DNA from 3 places in the Candidatus Clostridium eludens genome. Region 1 is predicted to be linked to each of the others. Evidence: riboswitches for the same ligand, from Rfam matches in the RefSeq annotation. Region 1 holds a riboswitch; each other region holds the start of a gene.
The links. A riboswitch is a leader RNA that binds a small molecule or an ion and turns the genes downstream of it on or off. The one in region 1 is predicted to bind S-adenosylmethionine.

Region 1 (3,287 bases):
GAAACTATCATGAATAGCATGTCCCATTGCAGCTATATGCTTTCCATTATTAATACTTCCAACAAATCCTGCTAAAATTATGATAGAATCAATTACATCTTTATATTGCTGATTTCCAATGTCATTATCATCTGATTTTTTATGTAACCCATTAATATAATTTTTTAGTATATCAAGTGCCAATTTTGCCGTTTGTAGGCCTATCTTTAGATTAATATCGTTATTTCCAGATAAGTTAGGTACTATTTCATACCATTTTGCAATGGTATCACCAATACCTGCATTCAAATATCTTATTGGAGCTTCTTTAATTACACTTATGTCCACTAAAACAAGTTTTGGAGATTTTTCTAACAAAAAGTAATCTGTATGTTCACCATTTTCATTATATATTACTGATAAAGCCGACCATGCAGCACAGGTGGCAGCAATAGTTGGAATTGTTACTACATACAGGTTTGCTCTTTCACCTATTGCTTTTGCCAAATCCAATATTGTTCCTCCGCCTACGCCTATAATTAAATTTACTCCTAATTTATTGGCCAACTCAGTATACTTATCTATAGCTTTAAATGTACAATACCCACTATACTCTTCAGTGTAATATTGAATTTTTTCTTTGTTAAAACTCTTAAAAAATTTTTTTTCTACTGCCTGTAGTGCTGATTTTCCACCAACAATTAATGCATAATTACCTAGCTTAGAGATGTATTCCCCACTTTTTTCTAGAGCATTTATTTCATTAACATAAACTTCTGGTGTTTTAATTCTTATCATTTTTTCATCCCCTTAAAATATATTTAATACCATTGTCTGATTGTTGAACCTAGTACAATATCTCTTAGACTTTCTATGAATAATTTATTTTCCTCTGGCCTTCCAATTGTAACTCTGAGCCAAGTTGGCATATTAAATTCAGTACCTGCATGTACATCTATACCCTTTTCCAATATTTTATTGGCTACATAAGTACTATCTTTTCCTACATTAACCATTATAAAATTTGTTTCAGTAGGAATATACTCTAGCTTCATTTCTTTAAAAGTCTTGTAAAAATATTGTTTACCTACAGTATTACTTTCAATACATTTTCTCTTAAAATCCTCATCTTTAAGACTAGCTGCAGCAGCAACTTGAGCTAATGCATTAACATTGGCAGGCATTCTTATCTTATTAAGATAAGCAATTATATGTTTATTTGCTATACCATAACCAATCCTAAGCCCCGCTAATCCATAAACCTTTGAAAATGTCCTTAGAATTATTATATTTTCATATTTATACAATAAGTTTGTAGTCTGAGGATACTGTGGATCACTTACAAGTTCGTAATAAGCTTCATCAAATACCAGGATTATATTCTTCGGTACTGATTCTAAAAAATCCATTAACTCTTTCTTTTTAAATATAGTTCCCGTAGGATTGTTTGGATTGCACAACCAAATAATTTTAGTTTTATTAGTTATTTTATCTGCAATTTTTTTCAAATCCACTCTATGATCCTTTAACGGAACACTTACAACAACACCATCCATTTTAAGGGTTGCTGTCTTATACCACCAAAAAGATGGATCCGGAATAATTGACTCATCCTGTGGATTTATAAAAGTTTGTGCAATTAATTCAATAATTTCAAATGAGCCATTTCCAAAAATGAATTGTTCCAGCTTTAAGTCATAAATATTGGCCAATATCTCTCTTACCTCAGAACATATGCCGTCAGGATACAAATATAATTTATTAATATACTCCTTTAATGCGCCTTCAACCAAAGGCGAACATCCATTAGTATTTTCATTTGCTGATAATCTTAAAATATTATTAGGACCTAATTCTCTTTGTATTTTTTCCACAGCTTTAGATGGTTTATGAACTTGGATATTATTTAATGAATTTCTACACTTTAGTTTAGTCATAATATAATCATTCCTTTCAAATTCAATAATGAAAAAAACCAGAGACCTTAAATATAAATTTTATTTAAGGTCTCTGGTTTTTCCAGTCAACTAAAATTTAACAATATATAATTAATTTCATGAAATAAAAAATCCCTTTCGCAGATGAAAAGGAGTATATGCTAAAAAATTTTTAACATTGATTTCCCCATCTTTCAGAAATACATCTGCAGGACTTAGCACTTCGTATGAAAACACACTACTTGCTGAAACTTCATCGGGCCAGCCCCTCGGTTTCTCTTGATAAGGATATTTATTAATTTATTTTTGTATTATATTTCTAACAACGTAAACAACCTATCTATAAAAACATTTCTAGTCACAAGGTTTAGAAATTTTATTTATTTTAGAATAATATTTAATTAATCTTTTTAAAGCTTTATCTATAGGTTGATTTACATCAAAAACCTCTATTCCATTCCTATTTAGAAACATAACAGCTTCTCTACCTATTTGACTTACCAGAACTATTTTGCATCCTGAAAGATGTTTAATAACAGATAAAATTCTATCATAGTGATCTCCTCTCTGGAGAAAAATATTATCTATTTTTCTCAATTCTACAAATTCATAATTATCATCTTCCACTTTATATATATAAAATTGGCTGGCTTTCCTAAAATGTTCATTTATAAATTTGCCATCACTACTTGCAACTGCAACTTTATAATTCATATGCACCCTCCCATAAATCAATTAAATCTTGTAAGAACTACAGAATATATATCTTCTAAGAGTTTTAGTCCGCCTGAATATCCTACATAGGAACTATTTATTATAAGCCTTTCAAATACAGGCCATGAAATAGTAATATAATGCGCCTTTGTTTCCTCCGCTATTTTCTTCTCCCATGAACTTCCTATAATCAATGGATATCCATAAAAATCCGTATTTTTAATTTCGTTATCTATCTTATATCCATCTGTACAAAATTCTACTTCTGCTTCTATACCATCATTCAGCTCTTTAAAATATTCCCTTACGTTATTTTGATATTTTAAAGGAGTATCATCAGTTATATATTGTTTCGAAGGAAAGAGTCCAAAATCATTTACCAAAAATTTAGTAATTCCAACACAGTACTGAGCATCTGAAACTACCACAAAACGCTTTGACATAACACGAGTTTCAAGAAATACATCTGCAAAACGCTCTATATAATAATAATATTCCTGTTCATGACTCTCAATGATATCTTCCACTTTTTGCTTATCTATTTTCGCAAACTCACCTAACGCACGTAGGAATTTGCTTGTTTCAAAAGCCCCTATAGGCAATACTGGATAGTGAAAATAAGGGGTACCAAATTTATTTTCTAAAAGTTTCATATTT
Region 2 (3,287 bases), on a different contig from region 1:
CCCTCAACCATAGGAACATATTTATCAGTTTCTGTGTACTCTACTGTTCTACCTAAATAAAGTTTATTAGGTTCTAGCAAGAATCCTTCATTGGGTATTATAATCTCTCTTGTAGAGTTAACTTTCTTCATATCAAGAATATTTTCTTCATAAACAAGTAATTTATTATGAAGCCTTAAATTATAGCTATTAGGGTTGAGTTGTTTTTCATTAAAAGGTTTTATTATAATTTCTTTGCCCAATTTATTCTGTATTTCTTTTCCGCTTAATATCATTTAAACTCTCCTTTTGCTTCGTATAATTTTCATTTTGCCTATTAATTATTTTGCCATAACTTATTTAGTATATAATATATCAAAATTTATGATAAAGTATTTAATGCATTGGTAGAAGAAGATTATAAATTCTTAACTAATACATCTTATCTTTATGTTAAAAATTGGGATGGAAATTGAGAAAAATATTTAGCTTGAATAAGAACTAATTGCCAAGTAGAAGCCAATCAAGAGAAACATTAAGTGCCTTAGCAATTGCAATTACCTCATAATCAGCTACGAATCTATCACCAGATTCAATTCTTGATATAGATATTCTATCAAGTTTTACATTCATAAGTTCTAATTTTGCAGATAAGTTTTCTTGAGTTAAAGCAGGGCTAAACATATGACGAGCTTTTTTAACCCTAGAGCCTATAACATTTTTACTTCCTTCATGCCAGTATATTTTCAAAATACTCCACCGCCTAATGTGCTAAAGATTAACTTTCAAATTGATTTTACATTTCTATACTGATAGGATGTTGCTAAAGATGAACATATACTAAAAAATTAACATAATTGTATTGGAATTAACAGCAATTTATTATAATAATACTAATTAACTTAAAATAGTTATTATGAGGAGAGTTCTATGGGAAAGCAATTGTGTTCACACATGGCTGAATCGCTTCAGAAAATTACTTATTAGATTTGAGAAATTAGATTCCTCATATATTAAGTAAAAGTTTATATTGACAAAACATTTCAAAAGTTATATCATTTATATATAATTTTGGAATAAGTCAATTAAATATAGAATTTCTTATCAAGAGAGGCAGAGGGACTGGCCCTATGATGCCCGGCAACCTGAATATGTACATTTACGAATATATTCAATGGTGCTAATTCCAGCAGGTTAAACCTGAAAGATGAGAGAAACAAAGAATATAACTTCCTATAGTTTCTCTGTAGGAAGTTTTTTGATTAACTAGACAAACTAGAGGTCAAGTTTTGTTTATTATAGAGTTTTAGTCAATAATCTCTATAATATTTAACTTTGACCTCTTTATTTATTAATGATTTTAATGTTATTAATTTAAAATTATATAAATTTTACATGAATGGAGGATTTAATTATGAAAAAGCCAAAAATATTTATGTTATTTTTAGCCAGTCTGCTAACTATATTCGCATTAGCAGGCTGCGGTGCAAAGGCAACTAGTACATCAAGCTCTTCTGCACCTAAAACAATTGTTATAGGAACAGGAAATGCATTTAAACCATACTGCTATTTGGATGATAAGGGTAACCTTGCCGGTTATGAATATGAAGTCTTGAAGGAGGTTGATAGACGTCTTCCACAGTATAAATTTGAATATCAAACAATGGACTTTAAAAATGTTCTACTTAGTTTAGCTTCTAAGAAAGTAGATATAGCTGCACATCAATTTGAGAAAAACCCAGAACGTATACAAAAATATCTTTTTTCTGATGAAAGCTACACTACTTTTATTCTAAGAATAACTGTTTTGAAGAATAGAACTGATATAAATTCTATTAAAGATTTAGAGGGTAAAACTGTAAATGTATCTCCAGGTAGTAATGACGCATATGTTTTAGAGAAATATAACAAACAACATAATAATGCCATCAAACTAGTTTATTCAACACCAGATAATGCTACTCTAGTTAAGAATCTTGAAGATGGAAGAATAGATGCATTTATTTCCATTAAGAGAATAGTAGCTGATTTAAATAAAACTTATGGAGATAAACTTAAAACAGTAGGAGATCCTATAGCTACTTCAAATACTTATTATATTTTTCGCAAAGACGATACTCAGTTAAAGGCTGATATAGATAAGACAATAAAAGCCATGAAAGCAGATGGTACATTGTCAAAGATATCAAAAGATGTCTTAGGTGGAGATTATACAACAAATGATTAATAGATATGAAATACACTATGGTGATATCATACGTTCTGATAATGTCTGTAAAACAATCCAAAATAATGTTAAAGGTAGGAGATAAATATGGGAAAGTTATTTGACATTAGATTAGTATTTGAGTATTTGCCACAATTGTTATCTCGCCTTCATATCACCCTATTGATTGTATTGCTGGCAACTGTAATAGGTATATTTTTAGGAATGATTTTAGCTTTATTTCGTATCTATAAGATACCTATACTAAATCAAATATCAATTGTTTATATATCCTTTATGCGAGGTACGCCTATAATTGTGCAAATGTTTATAGTGTATTATGGTCTACCAGTGCTTTTTATGCTTATAGGCATTGATATTAATAAATGGGATAAATTATTTTTTGTAATAATTACCTATGGCTTAAATGCTGCAGCTTTTATGGCTGAAGTAATAAGATCAGCTATAATAAGTGTATCAATAGGCCAGACAGAGGCTGCTTATTCAGTAGGAATGACAAGGATACAGACTTTCCATCGAGTAGTAGCACCTCAGGCACTATTGATTGCTTTACCAAGTCTTTCAACTAATATGGTAGGTCTTCTTCAAGACTCCTCTATAGCTTTTTCACTTGGAATAATTGATGTAATGGGAAAAGCACAAACCATAGGAGCTAGAACCTATCATACACTTGAGGGCTATATAGGTTCAGCATTAATTTTCCTTGTGCTAAGTATTCTTGTAGAAAAAGGTTGTACTGTTATTGAAAAAAAGGTTACATATAAAAAAATAATAGGTGATGGTAGGTGAAAATATGGGATTTGATATTGGTTTCATGTTTGTAGCACTTAAAGCAGCAATTAAATATACTCCTATAACGCTAATAATGTCATTTGCATCACTAGTACTAGGTTGTATTATAGGAACTTTCATTGCATTAACAAGAGTATTTCAGGTTAAGATACTTAATAGATTGTCACAAGTTTTTGTTGTAATTATAAAAGGTATACCAATTGTACTACTGATTTTAATTTTGTATTTTGCAGTAGTTCAAAGTTTTGATGGGCTTGCAGAAAAATTTCACTGGTCATTACGAGCTAAG
Region 3 (3,287 bases), on a different contig from region 1:
AAATTTACTCCATCCTTCTCCATATCTACACCTGTTATATTAAGCCCGTGCAACTTCATAATCTTAATTGCAGTATTGTGAGTTGGATTCTCACATATTATATTGTCTCCCTTCTCTGTAATACAGGACAATATCAAATCAAAGCCTTCTGTAAAACCATTTGTTATAAGTATGTCCTTTTCCTGTATATCCACACCCTTATTTTCCATATATTTAAGCAAATATTGAATAAGGGGCCTGTATCCTTTGGCATATCCATAATTCAGTACTTTTTCTCCCTCAATAGACATCCTGTTTAAAAATGCCCTCTTAAACTCACCTACATTAAACAGATTTTCATCAGGAGCTATACTTTTAAAAGATATCATTCCCTTCTGCCATTTCGCCTCATGTTTAATTATATCTAATTTTTCTGAAAGTTTTCCATAGTTGTTTATTTCATTCTCCCAGTTTACACTCCACTTTCCCTGAAAATCCACTTTAATATTTGATACAAAAGTACCTTTTCCCTTTTTTATATATACGAATCCCTCATCCTGTAAAAATTCATAGGCATATATTATTGTATTTCTGCTTACATTAAACATAGAAGCCATTTCCCTGGTGGATGGCAGTTTTTCATCACTTCTAAGCAGCCCCTTTAATATCATATCTTTAATATAATCCTTTACCTGTACATATACAAGCCTATCTTTATCTATTTTAATATTAGAGAACATAATAAATTTCACCTCAACTATATTTTTACACAATTAAATGAAGAAATAAATAAAGAATAATACCCAGTTAAATACTTAAAAGGTACTATTCTTTATTCTATGAGGTGTTTTGTGTTAAAATTATTTATTTTTTAAAATGCCGGAACTATACTTCCCTTATACTTTTCGTTTATAAATTGTTTAATTTGTGGATCATTCACAGCTTTTGCTAAAGCTTTAATATAAGGTTTATCTTTATCTTCTTTTCTAACAGCAATTATATTGGCATAAGGTGAATCTTTTGATTCTATAGCAATGGCATCTTTTGTTGGATTTAAATTTGCCTCTAATGCATAATTTGTATTTATAACGGCTGCATCTACATCTGATAAAATTCTTGGAAGCTGCGGTGCATCAACCTCTTGTATATTTAAGTTTTTCTTGTTCTCAGTTATATCCAGTTTTGATATGGTGTCTCCATCTTTTACCTTTATGAGTCCTTTAGCAGCCAACAACTTTAAAGCCCTGGCTTCATTTGTAGCATCATTTGGTACAGCTATTTGTGCTCCATCTTTTAACTCACTTAAACTCTTAATCTTATTTGAATAAACCCCCATTGGTTCAATATGCACTTTAGCAACATAAGTCAAGTCTGTGTTATTCTTTTGATTAAACTCTTCTAAATATGGTATGTGTTGAAAAAAGTTTGCATCTATTTCTCCTGACTCTAAGGCTTTATTTGGAGTTACATAATCTGTGAATTCAACTATTTGCAGGTCATATCCTTCCTTTTTCAGTATAGGCTTAACCTTTTCCAATATTTCTTTGTGAGGCTGAGGAGATGCCCCTATCTTTATTGTAGTTTTGTCCTCATTTTTACTTGTGCTGCCTTCACTTTTTTGTGAGCCGCACCCAACTAGTGCAAAAATAACTATTAATGATAAAATAGCGGTTAATATTCTTTTCATTTCTTATTCCTCCCTTATGATATTAGATTAAAAATAATAAAGCCCGAGGATAACCTCGAGCTAAAAATCTCAAACTATCCCCTATCTTTCAGCTTACGCTGTAGGAATTAGCACCAATGTATTATAAAATAATACTGGTTGCCGGGCTTCATAGGGCCAGTCCCTCCACCACTCTTGATAAAGCTTATATTAAATTCATAACTTACAGAATAAATTATAGCATACAATTTAATAATGTCAATACCATTTCAAAAACATAATAAATTCATATTAATTCCTCTAAAAAACCACTATTAAATTGAAATATTGATAGTGTGGTTCTTTAATATTTTAATTAAAATGTATATTATTATATTAAAGAGGTTTTACACCAAAATCAAAAAATAGGAAAATAAAGTTGATATTGGAGGAATTAATAATATGAAAATAGGAATCATAATGGGAGGTATATCTTCTGAAAGAGAAGTTTCCCTAAATTCAGGAAAATCAATAATAAACTATATGGATAAAAACAAATATGATATTATACCTATTGTTATAGATAAAAAAAGTGATGTAATGGAGAAAGTGAAGGATATAGATTTTGCATTTATTGCACTTCATGGCAAATTTGGTGAAGATGGTATAATTCAATCTGTTTTTGAAACTATGGATATTCCCTATTCAGGCTGCAGCCCTCTAACCAGCGGTATTTGCATGGATAAAGACATAAGTAAAAAATTACTGTGCTCTGAGAATATAAACACTGCCAGCTGGATATGTACTAAATCCATAGAAGATATTAACTATAAATACTTAGAAGAAATGGGATACCCTGTAGTAGTAAAACCCAACTGTGGTGGCTCAAGTGTAGCCACTACTATAATAACAAAAAGTGAAGATGTAGAAGCTGCCGTTCGCCTTGCTTTGAATTATGATACAGAAGTTATGATTGAAAAATATATAGCAGGTGATGAAATAACCTGCTGCATATTAAATGGAACTACCCTTCCAATACTTGCTATAAAACCTAAAGGCAACTTCTTTGATTATACTTCGAAATATGCAGATGGGGGCTGTGATGAAATAGTAGTAGAATTTGAGAAACCACTGCAAAATGAAATTGAAGAAATATCCAGAAAGTGCTGGAATCTTTTCAAGTGCAAAGGATACGTTAGAGTAGATATGATACTAGAAAATAAAATTCCCTATGTGCTTGAACTGAATACTCTACCAGGACTCACTAAAAATAGCCTCTTTCCTAAAAGTGCTAATGCAGTAAATATATCTTTTACAGAATTATTAGACAAAATAATTCAATGCTCTCTGTAAATTTTAAGAGTATCTGAAAATAAATAACTAGCATGCTGGCTAGTTATTTATTTGAATATACCCAAAATATCACCATTTTAATGTACATCCTGTTTTATGTTCAAATTCTGCTTTTACATTATCTAAATTTTCTATATTTACGTTCTCTAATTTTAGTTCTAAACTTAAATTCACGCTATTAAAGGATGGATTTTTCTTTAATTTTATATTCTCTCTTTTACAAATATCTGCCGCTATTTTTATTATTTCATTTTGGTTTGCACTGCTTGATGCGCTAATATTCCACCCTGTAATATTAGCTAAATGCTGA

Region 2: another riboswitch for S-adenosylmethionine. It lies ahead of ACJDU8_RS07150 (transporter substrate-binding domain-containing protein); the one in region 1 lies ahead of hisC (histidinol-phosphate transaminase).
Region 3: another riboswitch for S-adenosylmethionine. It lies ahead of ACJDU8_RS20285 (MetQ/NlpA family ABC transporter substrate-binding protein); the one in region 1 lies ahead of hisC (histidinol-phosphate transaminase).

What each region holds. Positions count from the first base shown of each region.
Region 1 covers NZ_JBJHZX010000005.1:158,079-161,365, forward strand. The annotation lists gene ACJDU8_RS05145 (iron-containing alcohol dehydrogenase family protein) at 1-777, opposite strand, end outside; gene hisC (histidinol-phosphate transaminase) at 801-1,916, opposite strand; SAM riboswitch class I at 2,101-2,205, opposite strand; gene ACJDU8_RS05155 (NifB/NifX family molybdenum-iron cluster-binding protein) at 2,271-2,630, opposite strand; gene ACJDU8_RS05160 (nitrogenase component 1) at 2,648-3,287, opposite strand, start outside.
Region 2 covers NZ_JBJHZX010000008.1:43,688-46,974, reverse strand. The annotation lists partial or broken gene dcd (dCTP deaminase) at 1-275, opposite strand, end outside; gene ACJDU8_RS07155 (helix-turn-helix domain-containing protein) at 481-729, opposite strand; SAM riboswitch class I at 1,078-1,193, shown strand; gene ACJDU8_RS07150 (transporter substrate-binding domain-containing protein) at 1,394-2,206, shown strand; gene ACJDU8_RS07145 (amino acid ABC transporter permease) at 2,294-2,995, shown strand; gene ACJDU8_RS07140 (amino acid ABC transporter permease) at 3,000-3,287, shown strand, end outside.
Region 3 covers NZ_JBJHZX010000040.1:12,968-16,254, forward strand. The annotation lists gene ACJDU8_RS20280 (aminotransferase-like domain-containing protein) at 1-719, opposite strand, end outside; gene ACJDU8_RS20285 (MetQ/NlpA family ABC transporter substrate-binding protein) at 851-1,666, opposite strand; SAM riboswitch class I at 1,745-1,850, opposite strand; gene ACJDU8_RS20290 (D-alanine--D-alanine ligase) at 2,087-2,977, shown strand; gene ACJDU8_RS20295 (MBL fold metallo-hydrolase) at 3,047-3,287, opposite strand, start outside.